DNA from 4 places in the Streptomyces sp. NBC_00178 genome. Region 4 is predicted to be linked to each of the others. Evidence: riboswitches for the same ligand, from Rfam matches in the RefSeq annotation. Region 4 holds a riboswitch; each other region holds the start of a gene.
The links. Region 4 has a riboswitch for cyclic di-AMP ahead of OHT61_RS13150 (transglycosylase family protein). Riboswitches for the same ligand answer to the same signal wherever they lie in the genome.

Region 1: another riboswitch for cyclic di-AMP. It lies ahead of OHT61_RS04380 (C40 family peptidase); the one in region 4 lies ahead of OHT61_RS13150 (transglycosylase family protein).
Region 2: another riboswitch for cyclic di-AMP. It lies ahead of OHT61_RS17230 (M23 family metallopeptidase); the one in region 4 lies ahead of OHT61_RS13150 (transglycosylase family protein).
Region 3: another riboswitch for cyclic di-AMP. It lies ahead of OHT61_RS19795 (C40 family peptidase); the one in region 4 lies ahead of OHT61_RS13150 (transglycosylase family protein).

The regions. Positions count from the first base shown of each region.
Region 1 covers NZ_CP108143.1:1,044,418-1,048,813, reverse strand. Annotated here, with positions in the region: gene OHT61_RS04395 (ATP-binding protein) at 1-93, shown strand, start outside; gene OHT61_RS04390 (LysR family transcriptional regulator) at 101-1,015, opposite strand; gene OHT61_RS04385 (LysE family translocator) at 1,088-1,729, shown strand; gene OHT61_RS04380 (C40 family peptidase) at 1,774-2,244, opposite strand; cyclic di-AMP (ydaO/yuaA leader) riboswitch at 2,248-2,420, opposite strand; gene OHT61_RS04375 (hypothetical protein) at 2,784-3,092, opposite strand; partial or broken gene OHT61_RS04370 (ATP-dependent Clp protease proteolytic subunit) at 3,100-3,482, opposite strand; gene OHT61_RS04365 (ABC transporter permease) at 3,663-4,396, opposite strand, start outside.
Region 2 covers NZ_CP108143.1:3,967,065-3,971,460, reverse strand. Annotated here, with positions in the region: gene OHT61_RS17235 (aldo/keto reductase) at 1-847, opposite strand, end outside; gene OHT61_RS17230 (M23 family metallopeptidase) at 993-2,027, opposite strand; cyclic di-AMP (ydaO/yuaA leader) riboswitch at 2,040-2,191, opposite strand; gene OHT61_RS17225 (PP2C family protein-serine/threonine phosphatase) at 2,425-3,582, opposite strand; gene OHT61_RS17220 (MerR family transcriptional regulator) at 3,717-4,396, opposite strand, start outside.
Region 3 covers NZ_CP108143.1:4,493,633-4,498,028, forward strand. Annotated here, with positions in the region: gene OHT61_RS19785 (C40 family peptidase) at 1-254, opposite strand, end outside; gene OHT61_RS19790 (hypothetical protein) at 613-966, shown strand; gene OHT61_RS19795 (C40 family peptidase) at 1,073-2,227, opposite strand; cyclic di-AMP (ydaO/yuaA leader) riboswitch at 2,226-2,384, opposite strand; gene pcrA (DNA helicase PcrA) at 2,641-4,396, shown strand, end outside.
Region 4 covers NZ_CP108143.1:3,070,996-3,075,391, forward strand. Annotated here, with positions in the region: gene eno (phosphopyruvate hydratase) at 1-1,280, opposite strand, end outside; gene OHT61_RS13150 (transglycosylase family protein) at 1,610-2,284, opposite strand; cyclic di-AMP (ydaO/yuaA leader) riboswitch at 2,285-2,456, opposite strand; gene OHT61_RS13155 (LysM peptidoglycan-binding domain-containing protein) at 2,746-3,705, opposite strand; gene OHT61_RS13160 (cytochrome P450 family protein) at 3,811-4,396, opposite strand, start outside.

The sequences.
Region 1 (4,396 bases), 2.0 Mb from region 4:
GAGTGCGGGGGGAGACTCAGCGTCATCCCCACCCCCGACGGGGGCAAGACCGTCTCGATCGTCCTGCCCTGGCCCGTCCCCGCGCAGGCCTGACACAGACTCACGGCGCGCCTGCCCGGCCGAAACCACTCCGCAGCAGTGCCAGCAGCGTGGCGGCGGCCGCCGTGTTCTCCCGGCCCCGGTGGACCACCGAGATCGTCCGGCGGAACCCTGCCTGCTCCAGCCGTCGGACGGCCAGCGGCGCCGGGGACATGGCCGCGACCATCTCGGGTACCACGGCGACACCGAGGCCGGCGCTGACCAGCGCGCAGACGAGTGCGTACCCCGGTGACTCGCACACGACCGCAGGGGTCGCACCCGCCTCGGCCAGCGCGCGTTCCACCCCGCGGCGGGGCGGATGCAGCGGCGCGCTGCTGATCAGCGGGCGACCCGCCAGATCGGCCAGGGGAAGCGGGCCGCTGCTCCCGGACAGCATCTGCCCCGGCGCGGTGACGAGCACCAGGTCCTCGACGAGCAGCGCATCGGCCGACACCCCGGCCGGCAGGGGCGCCGCGGCAGCGGGTTCGTACGCGTGGGTCAGTGCCAGGTCCACGTCGCCCGCCGCCACGGCGGCCACACCCGCGGGAGGCTCGTAGTCCGTGACCGCCAGCTCCACATCCGGGTGGGCGCGCCGGAAGGCGGTCAGGACCGGCGGCAGCAGGTGGATTCCGGCCGTCACGAAGGTGCCCACCCGCAGTCTGCCGCCCGACAGTCCCGTGAGCCGGGCCAGCTCGTGCCGTGCCTGGTCCATCTCGTCGAGGACGCGCCTGGCCCGGCCGGCCAGCAGCTCGCCGGCGGCGGTCAGCCGTGCCCCGCGGTGGTGCCGGACGAGGAGGGCGGCGCCCGCCTCCCTCTCCAGCTTGGCCAGCTGCTGGGAGAGCGCCGGCGCCGTGTAGCCCAGCCGGGCGGCGGCCCGGGTGATCGATCCGGCCTCGGCCACCGCCACCAGTGCGGCCAGCCTGACGGGGTCGTACATGAAGCATTCCTTTTGGCAGACCCAGAAGATTGCAAGTACACGCTAAAGGCTCCCACGGGTCAGAGTGTCTCCATGGACGCACAACTTCTGGCCTTCGTCGCCGTGGCGGCAGGCATGGTCGCGCTGCCCGGCGCGGACTTCACCGTGGTCGTACGCAACGCCCTGGCATCCCGCCGCTCCGGCCTCGCCACCGCGGTCGGAGTCGCCGGAGGGCTGCTCGTGCACACCGCGCTGGCGGTGGCCGGGCTCGCCGCCGTGCTCGTGGCGACGCCCGTTCTCTTCCGCACCGTCCAGTTGCTCGGCGGGGCGTACGTGCTCTACCTGGGCCTCAGCGGACTCCGGGCGATGCGTAAGCGGCCCGCCTCGGCTCCGGGCACGGAGGAGGCGGGCCGGGGCGGGACGGCGCCGGGCCCGGGACGCTCGCTGCGCCAGGGTTTCCTGACCAACGCGCTGAACCCGAAGGCGCCCGTGCTCTTCCTCAGCCTGCTGCCGCAGTTCGTCCCCGACGGCCAGGCGCCCCTGCCGAGGACGCTGCTGCTCGCCTCGGTGGTCGTGCTGCTCGCGCTCGTCTGGTTCCCGGCCGTGGCGCTGCTCGTGGACCGTCTCGGCAGGTGGCTGCGCCGGCCGCGTACCGCCCGCGCCATCGAGGGCGGCAGCGGCACGGCGCTCACCGCGCTGGGACTCGTGCTGGTGACCGGGCCCCTGCTGCACTGATCACGGTGGGAAGTGGTGCCGAAGGCGTCGGGCGGACGAAGGGGTCAGCGGACCCTCCCGTACCAGACGCTGTTCGACCAGATCTTCTCCAGCCGGACCACCGCCCCGGTCTTCGGGGAGTGCCAGATCCGGCCGCTTCCGGCGTAGATCCCGACGTGGTAGACACCGCGCCCCGAGTGAAAGAAGACCAGGTCGCCGCGTTTCCGCTGCGACCTGGAGATATGGCGGGTCTTGTTGTACTGCTGCTGCGCCGTGCGGGGAAGTTTCTTGCCCGCTTTCCGATACGAGTAGAGCGTCAGCCCGGAGCAGTCGAACCGGTGCGGGCCTGTGGCGCCGTATCTGTAGGGCGCGCCCTTCTTCGAGGCGGCGATGTCGAGAGCCCTCGTCGAATGGCTCGCGGCCTCGGCGTCCTCGACGAAACCGGGCGCCAGCATCGTGGTGCCTACGGCGAACGTGAGAACCGAGGCCGTGCCGACCCGGGCGAACAGAGACGGGACATGAACCTGCGCAGTCATGCGCAACCCTTCGTCAGCCGCCTGTGAAGGATGACCTGTCGGGTTCGGGCTGGCGAAGTTGCCCGGCCGCGCAAGGCGGCTTCACCCCGAGGGCCGTCCGGATGTCCGGGCGGCCCGTTGTGCTCGGGTCCTCCACTCCTGCCGATCCACTTCTGTCGACCAGGCATCCGGACAGCGGCAGGACTCGGCGTCCGCCCGGACCGCCCCGCCGCGGCGGCGGGGGCTTGTCGTCCCAGGGATCTTTACGCACGCCCCGCCGGATTTCCTCGCTGAAGCCGCGCTGTGTGAGAGTCGTCACCACTGATCCATTCGGGTGGACGAGGCTGATCCCGTGGCCGCTCGGCCGCGCCGGACCAGCCCCGCACCAGCGGTGGAACGACAGATTCCGTTCACTGTCCGCGCCGCATGCGCAAGTTGGGCTGTCCCTCGGGAGGGGGACCTTCTACGCCGAACGAGCGAGGAAAACTCATCGAGTCGTCGGGCGTGTCGGCAAGAGCGCCGCAAGGGAGTTCCCTCGCCGGGGAGTCAGGCGCCTGTGTTCAGCCGGCCGGCGCGGGCGGCACGGCGACCCGCCCGGCCCGCCGCTCCCCGTCCAGCACCCGTAACGCCCTGGCCAGCGTCTCCGCGTGGATCCGCGACTCACCCCGTTCGTGCATGAGCGTGAGCGCGTCGCGCAGGACGACCGCCCTGGAGGCGAGCGCCTGCGCCGCCCGCAGCGCCCCGTACGTATCGCCGCCGCGGGCGGGGTTGATGCGGCCGAGCTGGTCGAGCGCCTCGAGGTAGGAGTCGATGAACTCGGCCTCGGCGCGGGTGAGTGCGGGCAGGGGCGGGAACTGGGGTGTGAGCATCGCTGGTTCACCTCGCGGGGTGCGGCGGCTGGGACGGAGTGCGGTTCTCCACGACGTGGTCCACCAGCCCGAACGCCAGGGCGGCCGGGGCGTCGAGGATGGTGTCCCGCTTGATGTCGGCGCTGATCTCCTGTGCGGAACGCCCTGTGTGGAACGCCGGCATCGCTGTGAGCAGCTCACGCTCGCGCGACAACTCGCGTGCCGGGATCCCGAGATCCGAGGGCTGCCCCCGCACCGGCTCCTCCAGGGCGGGTTGCTGAATGACTACCCGGGCGCCGGGCAGCGCATGTCGCGACCGGGGGCGCCCGCGGCCAGCAGCACCGCGGCGCCGGAACCCGCTCGGCCGATGCAGAAGGTCTCCACCTCGCAGACGAGGAAGCGCATGGTGTCGTCGATCCGATCCTCGGAGCCGGCCGAGTGCGGACGGCGCCGCTTCGGCGTCGCCGCGGAGCACCGCGGCCACGACCGGGACGACCGACCGACCGGGGCTCCCGCCGCCGACGGAACGCAAAGTCGCGCCCTCCGCCGCGCGGGCGGGGAGGACGCGACTCGGCGCGGAGGGCGGGCCGTTCAGGCGAGTGCGGGCTCCGGTGCGTGCTCGGCGGTCTCGACGCGGCGTGCCGGATCGTCGCGGTGCCCGCGCCCGCCCACCAGTACGGCGGTCAGGCCGAGGGCGGCCCACACCGCGAGGGTCAGCGCAGGTCCGCCCGCCGCGTGACCGTCGAAGAAGGCGACCGACCGCAGCAGGGAGCCGCCCGCCCCGGGCGGCAGCCACTGCCCGAGGACGCCGACCGGTGCGGGAAGCAGTTCGGGCGCACTGGTCACGCCGGAGAACGGATTGCCCAACAGCACCATCAGCAGCGCCCCCAGGCCGATGCCCGGCGTGCCGAGGAGTGCGGCCAGCCCCGCCACCGCCGAGCCGATCGCCACGACGGTGAGTCCGACGACGCCTGCCTCTGCCCACCAGTCGCCCGTGATCACGCCGAGCCAGCTGTGGGCCAGAGCGGTCGCCACGAGCCCGACCAGGGCCGAGGCGCCGATCAGGGTCGCGGCCGCCCGGGCCCCGCGTAGCTTCAGCAGGGTGACGATCGCCCCTGCGGCGACTCCGGCCAGCGCGAGCGGCAGGATGCTCGCGCCGAGCGCGCTGCCGCGGGGGTCGGCCTCCGGGGCGGCGACGACGTCGGTGACGGGTATGCCGCCCCCGCCGGGTGCGGCCGCCGCCACCGCGCCGGTGAGCAGTTGTGAGACGACCGGACTCGCGGCCGAGGCGGTGAGCAGCCGGGGGCCCTCGGAGGTGACCACGA
Region 2 (4,396 bases), 900 kb from region 4:
AGGCGATCGGTGCGGCCACGGTCGGCCGGGACGCCAGCCAGGCCAGCGCCACGGTGGCGATCTCCGCGTCGTGCTCCTGGGCCACCTTGTCGAGCGCTCCGAGCACCTTGCGGCCGCGCTCGGTCTCCAGGTGCTTCCCCGCTCCTTCGGCCCGCGCGCTCTCGACGGCGGTACCCGGCCGGTACTTGCCGGTGAGGAAACCCGAGGCGAGCGCGTAGTACGGGACGGCGGCGAGCCCTTCGGCGGCCGCGGTGTCCTGGAGCGCGCCTTCGTAGGTGTCGCGTGAGACGAGGTTGTAGTGCGGCTGCAGAGCGACGTACCGGGCGAGGCCCTCGCGCTCCGAGAACTCCAGGGAGGCCTTGAGCCGCTCCGGGCTGATGTTGGACGCCGCGATCTCCCGGACCTTGCCCGCCTTCACGAGCTCGTCCAGGGTGCCGATGATCTCCTCGACGGGGACCGTCTCGTCGTCGAAGTGCGTGTAGTAGAGGTCGATGTGGTCCGTACCGAGCCGGCGGAGCGACGCCTCGGCGGCCCCCTTGATCGTCGCGGCCGACAGCCCCTTGTACCCGGGGTGCGCACCGGCCTTGGTCGCGACGACGACGTCGTCCCTGTGGGAACGGGCGGACAGCCACGCCCCGATGAGCGTCTCCGACTCGCCGCCCTCGTTGCCCGGGGCCCAGACCGAGTAGGCGTCGGCGGTGTCGATGAAGTTGCCGCCCGCCTCCGTGTAGGCGTCGAGGACGGCGAAGGTGGTGTCCCGGTCGGCGGTCCAGCCGAAGACGTTGCCGCCGAGAGCGAGGGGGAAGACCTTCAGGTCCGAGTTTCCGAGCGGGCGCAGTGATGTCATACCCCGGCACAACACATCGGCGGATCCGCATATTCCGCCCTCGGCGGCTATCCGGTGACGACGGCGGGCCGGCGGCCCTGGCGTCGGGGGGTCGTGCGCCAGGGCCGCCGGGGTATCGAGCTGCGCCGTACGCCGGCGCGGGCGGTCAGATCGTGAGGCCCTTGCCGCGAAGCCAGCTCATGGGGTCGACGCCCGAGCCGTCGGCGGTGTGGATCTCCAGGTGCAGGTGCGGCCCGGTCACGTTGCCGGTCGCTCCGACGCGGCCGATGGTCTCGCCGGTGGTGACCTTCTGGCCGGCGGTGACGTCCATCGAGGACTGGTGGCAGTACCAGACCTCGGTACCGTCGTCGAGCTCCAGGACCGTGCGGTAGCCGTAGGACCCGGACCACCCGGCCGACTTCACCGTGCCGCCGTGCACGGCCTTGACCGGCGTGCCGGTGGGAGCCGCGAAGTCCAGACCGGTGTGGTAGCCGGAGGACCACATCGAACCGGCCTGGCCGAAGGTCGAGGTGATGGTGTACGAGGAGGTGGGGACGGCGTAGCTCAGGGCGAGCTTGGCGAGGCGCTCGGCCTCGGCCTTCTTCTTCGCCGCCTCTTCGTCCGCCTTCTTCTTCGCGGCGGCCTTCGCCTCCGCGTCGCTCTGCTGCTTGGCCGCCTGCGCTGCGGCCTCCTCGGCCGCCGCCTTCTCCTGGGTGGCCCTGGCTTCTGCCTCGGCTCCGGCCTGCTGCTGCTCGGCCTGCTGGAGGATGCGGGCCCGCAGCGCCTCACCGGCGTCCGTGGTGCCCTGCTCGGCCTCGGCCGCGGTGATGCCGGCCGTGGTCAGCGGGGAGGATGCGGTGACCGTGCCCTTGTCGGCGTCGTCGGAGAGGTAAGCACCCACGCCGGGCAGCGACTTGGCGTCGGGAAGGTTGTCCGCGATGGAATCGGGAAGGGAGATGGAGACCGGCGGTTTGCTCTGCGCGGTGGCCATGCCTCCCGCGCCGACGGCCGCGATGACACCGACGCCGAGGACGGTGGAGCTACGGGCGAGACCACGCTGCTTGGCGACGCGGTGCCTGCCGCGCACGGGACGGATGGACTCCTCGGTGGGGTTCCATTCCTCCCACGTCCTGCCCTGTTCACCGGGACTGTCGGGCCTGAAGGGTGCCGGAGCCTCGGGGGCAGGCTGATTTGACGCCACGTGGGCGCACTCCTTTCCTTCCTTCTCGCCTACCGGGTTAGCTGACGGGTTCGGAGCAGGAAGGTCTCCTACGGGCCCCTTCGTCCCTCGCGGGAGTCAGGTGTCCGATTCACCCCATGTAGGTGGTTCCCCGGTTCCCTTGCGGGATTCGGCGCTGCGCACGGTGCCGCCTCTGGCGACGACTGGGACAACCGCGCTGCGTTATCGAACGTTAATAGACATGCGGGTCCGATTCCAAGCGGTTCCCACAGATCGTTCATCGCTCTGACCTGGACTTTAGGGGGGCAATCAGCCCCAAACGGGCGAGTTGAGCACCCCTCACCCAGACGCCACTTTCTGACGTTGCGTCAAATGTTATGCGCAGCGACGTCTTTCGATTACGGACGGTCGCCTTCGGTCATTCACGGTCCCGCCCCACGATCTTCACCGTCCTCCGCCGCTCCTGCTGCCCCCTGGACGGCCGTCCCACCGCGAGGAGTGCGAGGTCGTCCGTCGACCGGCCCCCCGTGTGCAGCCGGACGTCATCGGTGAGGGCGGACAGCAGTTCCTCCGGCCCCGGGAAGATCCTGCCGCGCAGCCGGGCCGCCGGATCGTAGAAGACCCCGTCCGCGTCCCGCGCCTCCGAGAGCCCGTCGGTGAACGCCAGGAAGGTGGCCCCCGCCGGCAGCGGCCACTCGTCCGCACGGTCCGGCCACACGTCGAGGCCCATGCCGAGCGGCAGGGCGGGCTCCGTCGGCCGCAGGACGTCCAGGGCGCCGTCCGCATGGAGCACGAGCGGTTCGGGGTGGCCCCGGTTGACGATCCGCAGCGTGTCGGCACCCACCGGGATCTCGGCGAGCACGGCCGTCACGAACCCCTCCATCGAGTCCAGTCCGCCCCGCCGCGTGCCCTCCCGTGCCAGCGCCCGCTCCAGCCGCTGGCCCACACCCTCCAGCGAGCGCTCCTGCTCGGCCGCCTCGCGGAAGGCGCCGATCACGACCGCCACCGCCGCCACCGCGTCCAGGCCCTTGCCGCGCACGTCCCCGACCACCAGCCGCACCCCGTAGGGCGTGTCCGCGACCGCAAACAGGTCGCCGCCGACGAACTCGTCGGCCTGCGCCGCCTCGTAGCGCGCCGCGACCTGCAGGCCGCCGATCCGGGCCTCCGGCACGGGGAGCACCGCCCGCATCGCGGTCTCCGCGATGAACCGCGCCGAGGCCAGCTGCTCGTTGCCACGCTGCACGACCCGGTTGATGACGAGCGAGAGCGCGGCGACGGTGACCAGGGTGAGCAGGTCCGTGATGGGGGCGGCATCGGTGAGCATGCCGTCGGAGACCCGGATGGCGAGGACGACGAGGATCGCGGCCACACCCGTACGGATCGTGGATGCCAGTGAGAAGAAGGGAGCCGCGATCAGCGGTGCCGCGGCGAAGAGCGGCACGGCGGAGACCTCCGGCGGGGTCGTGACGTCGCAGACGAGCCCGGCACAGATCATCAGAACGGGCAGCAGACGCACGAACCTCCGGGCCCGCGCGTTCCCCTCGGCACGTCCCTGCCGTACGTCCCGCTTCCCCACCTGTGCACTCCTGCCCGGTCCGGCCACGGCTGCGGACGGTACCGCGCCCCGCCCCGGCCGGGCGGAGCCGCGCCGTGACGCGGCCGCTCATCGGCCGAAGGAAGGAGCGCGACGCCGCCCCGCCCCTCCGGGGGTCAGCCGGAGAGCCGGTCCCGCGCGTGGATCGTCAGTGCGTCCCGTACGAAGACGGCGGTTCCGTCCCCGTGGCGATCGTAGTTCTTCGCGAAGCGCGGGTCGGCGGCGTACATCCCGGCGAGCCCGGTGACGTACGAACGGGTGACCTCCGTGGTCGCCGACAGCCACGCGCAGTGCCGCCGCGCGATGTCCTGCACCTCGTCGCCGGCCACGTCGAGGCCGGCGGCCCGCGCCGCGCCATAGTCACGGGCGATGGCCTCGTGCGCCTGCTGGAACGCGGCACGCTCGGCGGGGCTCAGCCCCCGCCACCACCGGTCACCCCGCTCGTACGCCGCACGGCCCCACCGCTCGCCGACCTCCTGCTCGTACACCGTGTGGTCGAAGCCGTCGAACACTTCCTCGGCCATGAGATCCTCCCCTTCCTCGGTCCTGTGGAGAGTGGTCCGCACCGAGGCGATCTGCCGTCCGATGCGCTCCCGCTCCTGCTCCAGCAGGCGCAGATGGGCCCGGAGCGCCACGGCGGTGTCCCGCTGGCCTTCCAGCACGTCCTTGATCGCCGGCAGCGGGAGCCCCAGCTCCCTCAGCAGCAGGATGCGCTGGAGCCTGACCAGTGCGTCCTGGTCGTAGTAGCGGTAGCCGTTCGCACCCGTGCGGCTCGGTACGAGAAGACCGAGATCTC
Region 3 (4,396 bases), 1.4 Mb from region 4:
GACTTCTCCGACGCCGCGGCCTCCTCCTTCGCTCCGTTGTACCGCTCGGTGGCGGTCTCGGCGTCGTGGTACAGCCGGTCCACCTTGCTCCTGACCTGGGCCGGGGTCAGCTGGGGATCGGCCTGGGCGGCACCCTCGAGGGCGGTGGCGGACGCCGCGCCGGCGAGGGCGAGGGTGGCGGCGGTGCGGGCAGCAGGCCCGGTGAACAGGCGCTGCTTGGGCTTGCGGTGAGCGGCGGTGCGATGGGCGGCCACGGGGGTGGTGCGTCCTTCCGTTCGACTGCCCGCCGGGGAGACCGTCGGGCCCGCCCGGGTCCGGCGGCGGGCCACCACAGGGGGGAGTGGCCCGCCGCCGGATTTCCTGGCGGGGTGACCGGGGTGCCGCCCGGTACGGGGGCGGCGGTAACGAATCGGTCACCTGGGACGTGACGCTAAACCCGGGGCACGGGGAAGAGGCGTAATGACAGCTATTGCCCTCAGATGCAGTTTCGTTTCCATGGAATGACCGGGAAATCCAACCGGAGTCCGGCAATTCGCGCAGTCCTCGCGTCAACTCATCGTTAAGTCATACCTGGCTGAAGAGTGCTGATATGGCCGGGGCTAGGCTGCGGCCATGGACGTACTCATCAATGTCTTCGTGGCCTTGCACATCATCGGAATCGCCTCCCTGCTGGGCGGATTCCTCACCCAGATGAAGGCCATGGAGGCGGGCACGGCCCGCTTCGTCCCCGCCATGCTGCACGGCGCGCTCACCATGCTCGTCACCGGTATCGCCCTCGTCGGGCTGAACCAGGCCGACGACCAGCACGTGAACAACGTCAAGATCGGGATCAAGCTCCTGATCCTGGTCGCGATCCTCGCGGTGGTCTACGTGAAGCGCGACGACGAGAAGGCCGGCAAGGGCGCCTTCGCCGCGGTCGGCGGGCTGACCGTCGCCAACATCTTCATCGCCACGCTCTGGACCTGAGCGTCCGCGCGGACGCGGGAGGGGCCCGGGGGATCGTCCCCGGGCCCCTCCCGCGTGTGCGGCCTCCGCGAGCCGTGCGACCGTCGCGCTCCCGCAGGAGCGTGCCTCAGGCCGGGCGCACGCTTCCGTAGATCGGCATGTAGTAGATCGACTCCTCGCGGACGTTCGCACCCGGCTTGGGTGCGTGGATCATCATGCCGTCGCCCTTGTAGATGCCGACGTGGCTGATGTCGTCGTAGAAGAACACCAGGTCACCGGGTTTCAGGTTCGCCGTCGCCACCCGGGTGCCCACCTCGACCTGGTCCCACGTCGTGCGGGGCAGATTCACCCCGGCCGCCTTCCAGGCCGCCTGGGTGAGCCCGGAGCAGTCGTACGAGGACGGGCCCGTCGCCCCCCAGACGTACGGCTTGCCGATCTGGGCGCGAGCGAAGGCCAGGACCTTCTCGGCCTTCGAGGCATAGCCGCTGTCCGAGCCGGTGCCGGAGCCCGAGCCGGCGGCGGTGCCCTGCCCCGCGGTCTCCTCCTTGGCGCGCTCGGACTCCGCCTTGTCGGCGGCGGCCTGCTTCCGGGCCAGGTCCTCGGCCTTGCGCTTGGCCTCCGCCTCCTTCTTGCGCTCCAGCTCGGCGAGCCGCGCCTTCTCCTCGGCGGTCAGCTTCGACAGCAGCGACCGGGCCTCGGTCAGCTTCGTCTGCACCTGCTGCTTGCTGGTGCGCAGCGAGGCCTGCGACTCGGTCAGCGTCTCCAGGCTCTTCGTCGCCTCGACGCGCTTCGCGGCGGCTTCCTTCTGCTGCGTGCGGAACTCGTTGACCGTCTTCTGCTGCTGGCTGGTCATCCGTGCCATCAGCTGGTCCTGGTCGAAGTACGACTGCGGGTCGTCCGCCAGGAAGAACGTCGCCGTCGGGGCGATCGCGCCGCTGCGGTACTGGGCGGCGGCGTAACTGCCCAGCTCGCGGCGCGTCTCGTTCAGCTTGTCGGCGCGCTGGGCCGCCGCCTCCAGGAGCGCGTCCACCTTGGAGCGCTGCTCGGCGGACGCGGACTTCGCCCGGTTGTACTCCTGCGTCGCGGTACCGGCCTGCCGGTAGAGGGCGTCGACCTTCTTCTGTACTTCCTCGATGCTGGGCTTGGGCTCCGCCGGGGCCGCCGTCGCGCTCTGGGTGGAGAGCAGGGTGACGGAGGCGAGCGCCGCGGTCGTGAGACCGACGGCAGGGGTGGTCGTGCGCACCCGGGTGCGCGGCTTGCGATGCGACGCCAAGGCCGGCATCTCCTTCCGTGGACCGCCTACCGGGTTAGCTGTCGGGTTCGGGCGGAACGGAAGGCTGCCCTACGGCCCGGTGGAGACGGGCCGATTCACCCCGGTGATGCGTGTGGGTCCCCGGTTCCGGGCACCTCGCGGAGCACGGATTCGGCGGGGGTGCCCGTGCGGCGTGGTTCGCCTGAAGTGGGTTCGGGACACCCGTCGGAGCACGCTAACCAACCCGTGGTGCTCCTGTGAAGGTTGATGGCCGATATGCCCGATACATTTCCGTGACCTTCTGCGCCGGCCGGTCCGTCGGGCCGGTACAGCCCTCCGGAACTCACGCACCGTGGGCGAGCCGTGCCGGTGAGCGCACGGTGGGGGTCCGTGCGGCCGATCCGGCCCGGGCTGTCGGTGCGGCCGCCTAGACTCGTGAAGCGATGAGCAGCCTCTTTGACGACAGTTTCCTGACCGGCCTCCAGAACGCTGAGGAAGGCCCCCCACCGCCCCCCGAGGAGCACGCGCCCGAGGCGGTGCCGGAGGGCCTGTTCAAGGACGTCTTCGACAGCCCGCCGCCGCCCCGTGACGCGTACTACCGCGACGGTGCCCCGCGGCCCGTCGTCGACTCCGCGGCGCTGCTCGACGGGCTGAACACCGAACAGCGTGCCGCCGTCGTGCACGCCGGGTCCCCGCTGCTCATCGTCGCCGGGGCCGGGTCGGGCAAGACCAGGGTGCTCACGCACCGGATCGCGCACCTGCTCGCCGAGCGCGGGGTCCACCCGGGCCAGATCCTCGCGATCACCTTCACCAACAAGGCCGCGGGCGAGATGAAGGAGCGTGTCGAGGACCTCGTGGGCCCGCGCGCGAACGCCATGTGGGTCATGACGTTCCACAGCGCCTGCGTGCGGATCCTGCGGCGCGAGTCCAAGCTCCTCGGCTTCACCTCGTCGTTCTCGATCTACGACGCCGCCGACTCCAAGCGGCTCATGGCGCTGGTCTGCCGTGATCTCGACCTCGACCCGAAGCGCTACCCGCCGAAGTCGTTCACGGCGAAGGTCTCGAACCTGAAGAACGAGCTGATCGACGAGGAGACCTTCGCCGGTCAGGCCGCCGACGGCTTCGAGAAGACGCTGGCCCAGGCCTACGCGCTCTACCAGGCGCGGCTGCGCGAGGCCAACGCTCTGGACTTCGACGACATCATCATGACGACGGTGCACCTGCTCCAGGCGTTCCCCGACGTCGCCGAGCACTACCGCCGGCGCTTCCGCCACGTCATGGTCGACGAGTACCAGGACACGAACCACGCCCAGTACACCCTGGTGCGCGAGCTGGTCGGCCCCGCCGGTGAGGCCGACGCCCCGGGTGAGCTCTGTGTCGTGGGTGACGCGGACCAGTCGATCTACGCCTTCCGCGGCGCGACCATCCGCAACATCCTCCAGTTCGAGGAGGACTACCCGGACGCCAGGACGATCATGCTGGAGCAGAACTACCGCTCCACCCAGACGATCCTCTCCGCCGCCAACGCCGTCATCGAGCGCAACGAGAGCCGCCGTCCCAAGAACCTCTGGACGAACGCCGGCGCCGGCACCCGGATCGCCGGCTACGTCGCCGACACCGAACACGACGAGGCGCAGTTCGTCGCCGACGAGATCGACCGGCTGACGGACGCCGGGGAGGCGAAGGCGGGAGACGTCGCCGTCTTCTACCGGACGAACGCCCAGTCCCGGGTCTTCGAGGAGATCTTCATCCGTGTCGGGCTGCCCTACAAGGTCGTCGGCGGAGTGCGCTTCTACGAGCGCAAGGAGGTCAGGGACGTCCTGGCCTACCTCCGGGTCCTCTCCAACCCCGAGGACACCGTCCCGCTGCGCCGCATCCTCAACGTGCCCAAGCGCGGCATCGGCGACCGGGCCGAGGCGATGATCGACGCACTGTCCCTGCGCGAGAAGATCTCCTTCCCGCAGGCGCTGCGCCGGGTCGACGAGGCGTACGGGATGGCGGCGCGCTCGGCCAACGCCGTGAAGCGGTTCAACACGCTCATGGAGGAGCTCCGCACGATCGTGGAGTCCGGCGCGGGACCGGCGGTCGTGCTGGAGGCGGTCATGGAGCGCACCGGCTACCTCGCCGAGCTCCAGGCCTCCACCGACCCGCAGGACGAGACGCGTATCGAGAACCTCCAGGAACTCGCCTCCGTCGCCC
Region 4 (4,396 bases):
TCGAAGCGGAACCGCGGGAACGCCGAACGGCCCGCGTACACCGCGGCGTCGTCGAGGATCTCCTCGATGCGCAGCAGCTGGTTGTACTTGGCGACGCGGTCCGAGCGGGCCGGGGCGCCGGTCTTGATCTGGCCGCAGTTCACCGCGACCGCGAGGTCGGCGATGGTGACGTCCTCGGTCTCACCGGAGCGGTGGGACATCATGCACTTGAAGCCGTTGCGCTGCGCGAGCTCGACGGCGTCCAGGGTCTCGGTCAGCGAACCGATCTGGTTGACCTTGACGAGCAGGGCGTTGGCCGAGCCCTCCTCGATGCCGCGGGCGAGGCGCTCCGGGTTGGTCACGAACAGGTCGTCGCCGACGATCTGCACCTTGGAGCCCAGCTTGTCGGTGATGACCTTCCAGCCGGCCCAGTCGTCCTCGTACAGCGGGTCCTCGATGGAGACCAGCGGGTACGCGGAGACGAGCTCCTCGTAGTACTCGGTCATCTCGGCGGCCGAGCGGGACTTGCCCTCGAACTCGTAGACGCCGTCCTTGTAGAACTCGGACGCGGCGACGTCGAGCGCGAGCGCGATGTCGCGGCCCGGGACGTAACCGGCCTCCTTGACGGCCTCGAGGATGAGGTCGAGGGCGGCGCGGTTGGACTCGAGGTTGGGAGCGAAGCCGCCCTCGTCACCGAGACCGGTGGAGAGGCCCTTGGTCTTCAGGACCTTCTTCAGCGTGTGGTAGATCTCCGCGCCCCAGCGAAGGGCCTCGGAGAAGGACTCGGCGCCGATCGGCGCGATCATGAACTCCTGGATGTCCACGTTGGAGTCGGCGTGCGAGCCGCCGTTCAGGATGTTCATCATCGGAACGGGCAGCAGGTGCGCGTTCGGGCCGCCGAGGTAGCGGAACAGCGGGAGGTCGGAGGCCTCGGACGCGGCGTGCGCCACGGCCAGCGAGACGCCGAGGATCGCGTTGGCGCCGAGGGAGCCCTTGTTCTCGGTGGCGTCCAGGTCGAACATCGCCTGGTCGATGAGGCGCTGCTCGGTGGCGTCGTAACCGACGAGCTCCGGGCCGATCTGCTCGATCACGGCGAGGACGGCCTTCTCGACGCCCTTGCCCTGGTAGCGGTTGGGGTCGCCGTCGCGAAGCTCAATGGCCTCGAACGCACCGGTGGAGGCGCCGGACGGAACAGCAGCACGTCCCGTGCTGCCGTCGTCGAGGCCAACCTCGACCTCGACCGTGGGGTTGCCCCGGGAGTCGAGGATTTCCCTGGCTACGACGACGTCGATGGACGGCACGAGGCATCTCCTTCTGGGATATGACACTGGATGTGCAGGGTCACTGTGGCCTTGCGCCACGAGCCTAACCGGCTCGGCCCGCTCCGTCGGCCGTCCGCCCGTCCCCTGGGACGAAAAAGGACCCAAGGACCTGCATTACGGGCAAATCTCCAGATATTTACTGGCTAGTAACTACAACAGTTGAACGCGCGCCCCCGCAGGAGTCCTCCACGGGGCCCCGCCCGGGAGCCCTCCGGGATCCCCTGAGCACGGCCCCGGCCCGGCACACAGGGGGGTGGGCGCGCCGGGCCGGGCCGTCGGGGCGGAGGAGGACCCCGTACCGCTCGTGACTACTTCAGGTGGAGCTGCTGCCCCGGGAAGATCAGGTCGGCCTTCTGGACGATGTCGTCGTTCAGCTTGAACAGCTTCTGCCAGCCGCCCTTGACCTTCTTCGCCTCGGCGATCTTGCTGAGGGTGTCGCCGGCCTTCACCTTGTACTCGCCGTCCCCCTTCTCGACCTTCTGGCCGGTCGGGGTGGTGACGGTCTCGCGCTTCTCGCTGCGCGAGGCGGGCTGCTCGGCCTTGCGCTCCGGCTGCGCCTTCGTCTCGGCCTTCGGCGCGGAGCCGGTGTCCACACCCGGGTCGACACCGTCGTTCGTCAGGCCGCCGGCACCGGCGCAGGCCCAGGCGCCCGGGCCCTGCAGGTCGAGGAGCTTCTCGGCGGCGGCGATCTGCTGGCCCTTGGTGGCCAGGTCGGCGCGGGCCGCGTACTGCGTACCGCCGGCGGCCGCCCAGCTGGAGGCCGAGAACTGCAGGCCGCCGTAGTAGCCGTTGCCGGTGTTGATGGACCAGTTGCCACCGGACTCGCACTGGGCGACGGCGTCCCAGGTCTCGACGGAGGCCGCGGAAGCACCGGTCGCGCCCATCAGCGGGACGGCGACGGCCGCACCGGTGACGCCAGCCAGGGTGGCTATGCGGACGGCCTTGGACGGGCGGCGGTGCTTGCCCTTGCTGGAAAGCAGCATGGTTCTCCTCACCGATGCCTACGAGGTGAGCTGTCGGGTTCGGGCCTGTGAGTTGCCCGGCCGACCGCACTCGCGGACGACTTCACCCCCAGCCGGTCCTCAGCCGTCCTCGGACGGCCGGGTCCCGGCACTTACCTGGGTCCCCCGCTCCTGCCTACGGCGCTTTACGCGTCGTTCCCCCCGACCGACGGCAGGATTCGGCGTGACGGTCGAAGGTGCCCGCGGTGCGAGCGGCTCCGACCGTAATCACACACAACCCCTACATTCAAAAATGGGCATAACGGTCAATCAGCGCCTTAGCGAGCAGCGCGGCCGGCCGTTCACGCAGGTCGGAGCGGATATGGACAGACCGGGCGTACATGACACCCCAGTTGAAGCAAAGAGACCCATGTCTCACTTACGCATAAGTGGACATAGGCCTCTGAACTACCCCTGATTTCGGGGTGTTTTCGTGCTTTTGATCAGTTGGCGGCCGGGACCTCCGCCGGCGCCTCCGCCGACGTCCCGCTCGCGTCCCCGCCCAGGCCGAGACCGAGGTCCAGGCTCTGGCCGGGGAGGATCAGGTCGGGGTCCGAGCCGAGCTCGGCCTTGTTGGCCTCGTAGAGGGCGGGCCACCCACCGGGCAGGTCCTCCGTGTCGGCGATCGCCCAGAGGTTGTCACCCTCCTGGACGGTGTACGTCCCCTCCGCACCCTGACGCCCCTCGGTGGCGCCGCGCGAGGCGTGCCTGCCCGACTCGCGCGCCTCGGCGGCCGAGGACGACTCCTCGGTCGCCTCCGGGGCGGGGGCACCCCGGTGCTTGCCGGCCTTGGACCCCTCGGCCTTCGGCGCGCCGGACGCCTCGGCCGACGGCGTCGCGGAGGGCGAGGAGCCGGACGTGTCCGCCTTCTCACCCTTGTCCGCCTTACCGGCGGACGCGCTCTTGCCGGCCTCGCCCTTCGCGTCCGCGCCGTCCTTCTCCTCCGCGGAGGAGGTGGCGGACGGGGTCGCGGTCTCCGTCGGCTCGGCGGACGGCTCGTTGCCCGGATCGATGCCCGGCAGCGCCCCGTCGAGCGCCAGCCCGGAGATCACCGCGCAGCTGGGCCACGCCTGGGGGCCCTTGTCCTCCAGCACCTTCTCGGCGACGGCGATCTGCTGCGAGCGGCTCGCGAGGTCGGCCCGCGCCGCGTAGGCCGCGCCGCCGTAGGCCGACCATGTGGCCTCGGAGAACTGCAGGCCTCCGTAGTAGCCGTTGCCGAGGTCGGCGCTCCATATGCCGCCGCTCTCGCACTCGGCGACGCGGTCCCACGTCGAGGCGTCTGCGGCCTGCGCGCCACCGGCGCCGAGCAGCGGGATGGCAATCGCCGATCCTGTGACGCCTGCGGCGACGACGATGGCGGGTGCCTGACGAGGGCGACGGTGTCTGCCGTTCGCGGAGCCCATGGGATTGCCTTCCGTGTGACTGACATGTGACGGGTGAGTCGAACGGTGAACCTAGCCCTACTCGAACGTGTGTCACAAGTCGATGCAGCGGAGATCACGTGAAAGTCACAGAGTTGACAGAATGTCACCTTCCGCCGGTGTATGACCGGGACCGAACTCCACGGGAAGCGTGCGCAGTCCACGCATGATGAGGCCGCCACGCCACCGCAAATCGGCATGATCGACGGCGAGCCGCAGGTCAGGGAGCCGTCTCAGCAGGGTCGCCAGAGCCACCTGCCCTTCCAGGCGGGCCAGCGGCGCCCCCAGGCAGTAGTGGATGCCGTGACCGTAACCGAGGTGCTGGTTGTCACTCCGAGCGAGATCCAGGGTGTCCGCATGCTGGAATCGCCCTGGGTCGCGGTCGGCCGCCGCGAGCACCACGAGGACGGGGTCGCCCGTCGCGATGACCTGCCCTCCCAGCGCCACGGGTTCGGTGGCGTAGCGCCATGTGGCGAGCTCCACGGGCCCGTCGTAGCGCAGCAGCTCCTCGATACCGGTGGCGAGCAGTCCGGTCTCCCCCGCCGCGAGCGAGAGCTCCAGGCGCTCGCGCTGCGACGGGTTGCGCAGCAGCGCGTGGATCCCGTTGCCGATCAGGTTGACGGTTGTCTCGAAACCGGCGAAGAGGAGGATGAAGGCCATCGCCGCGGCCTCG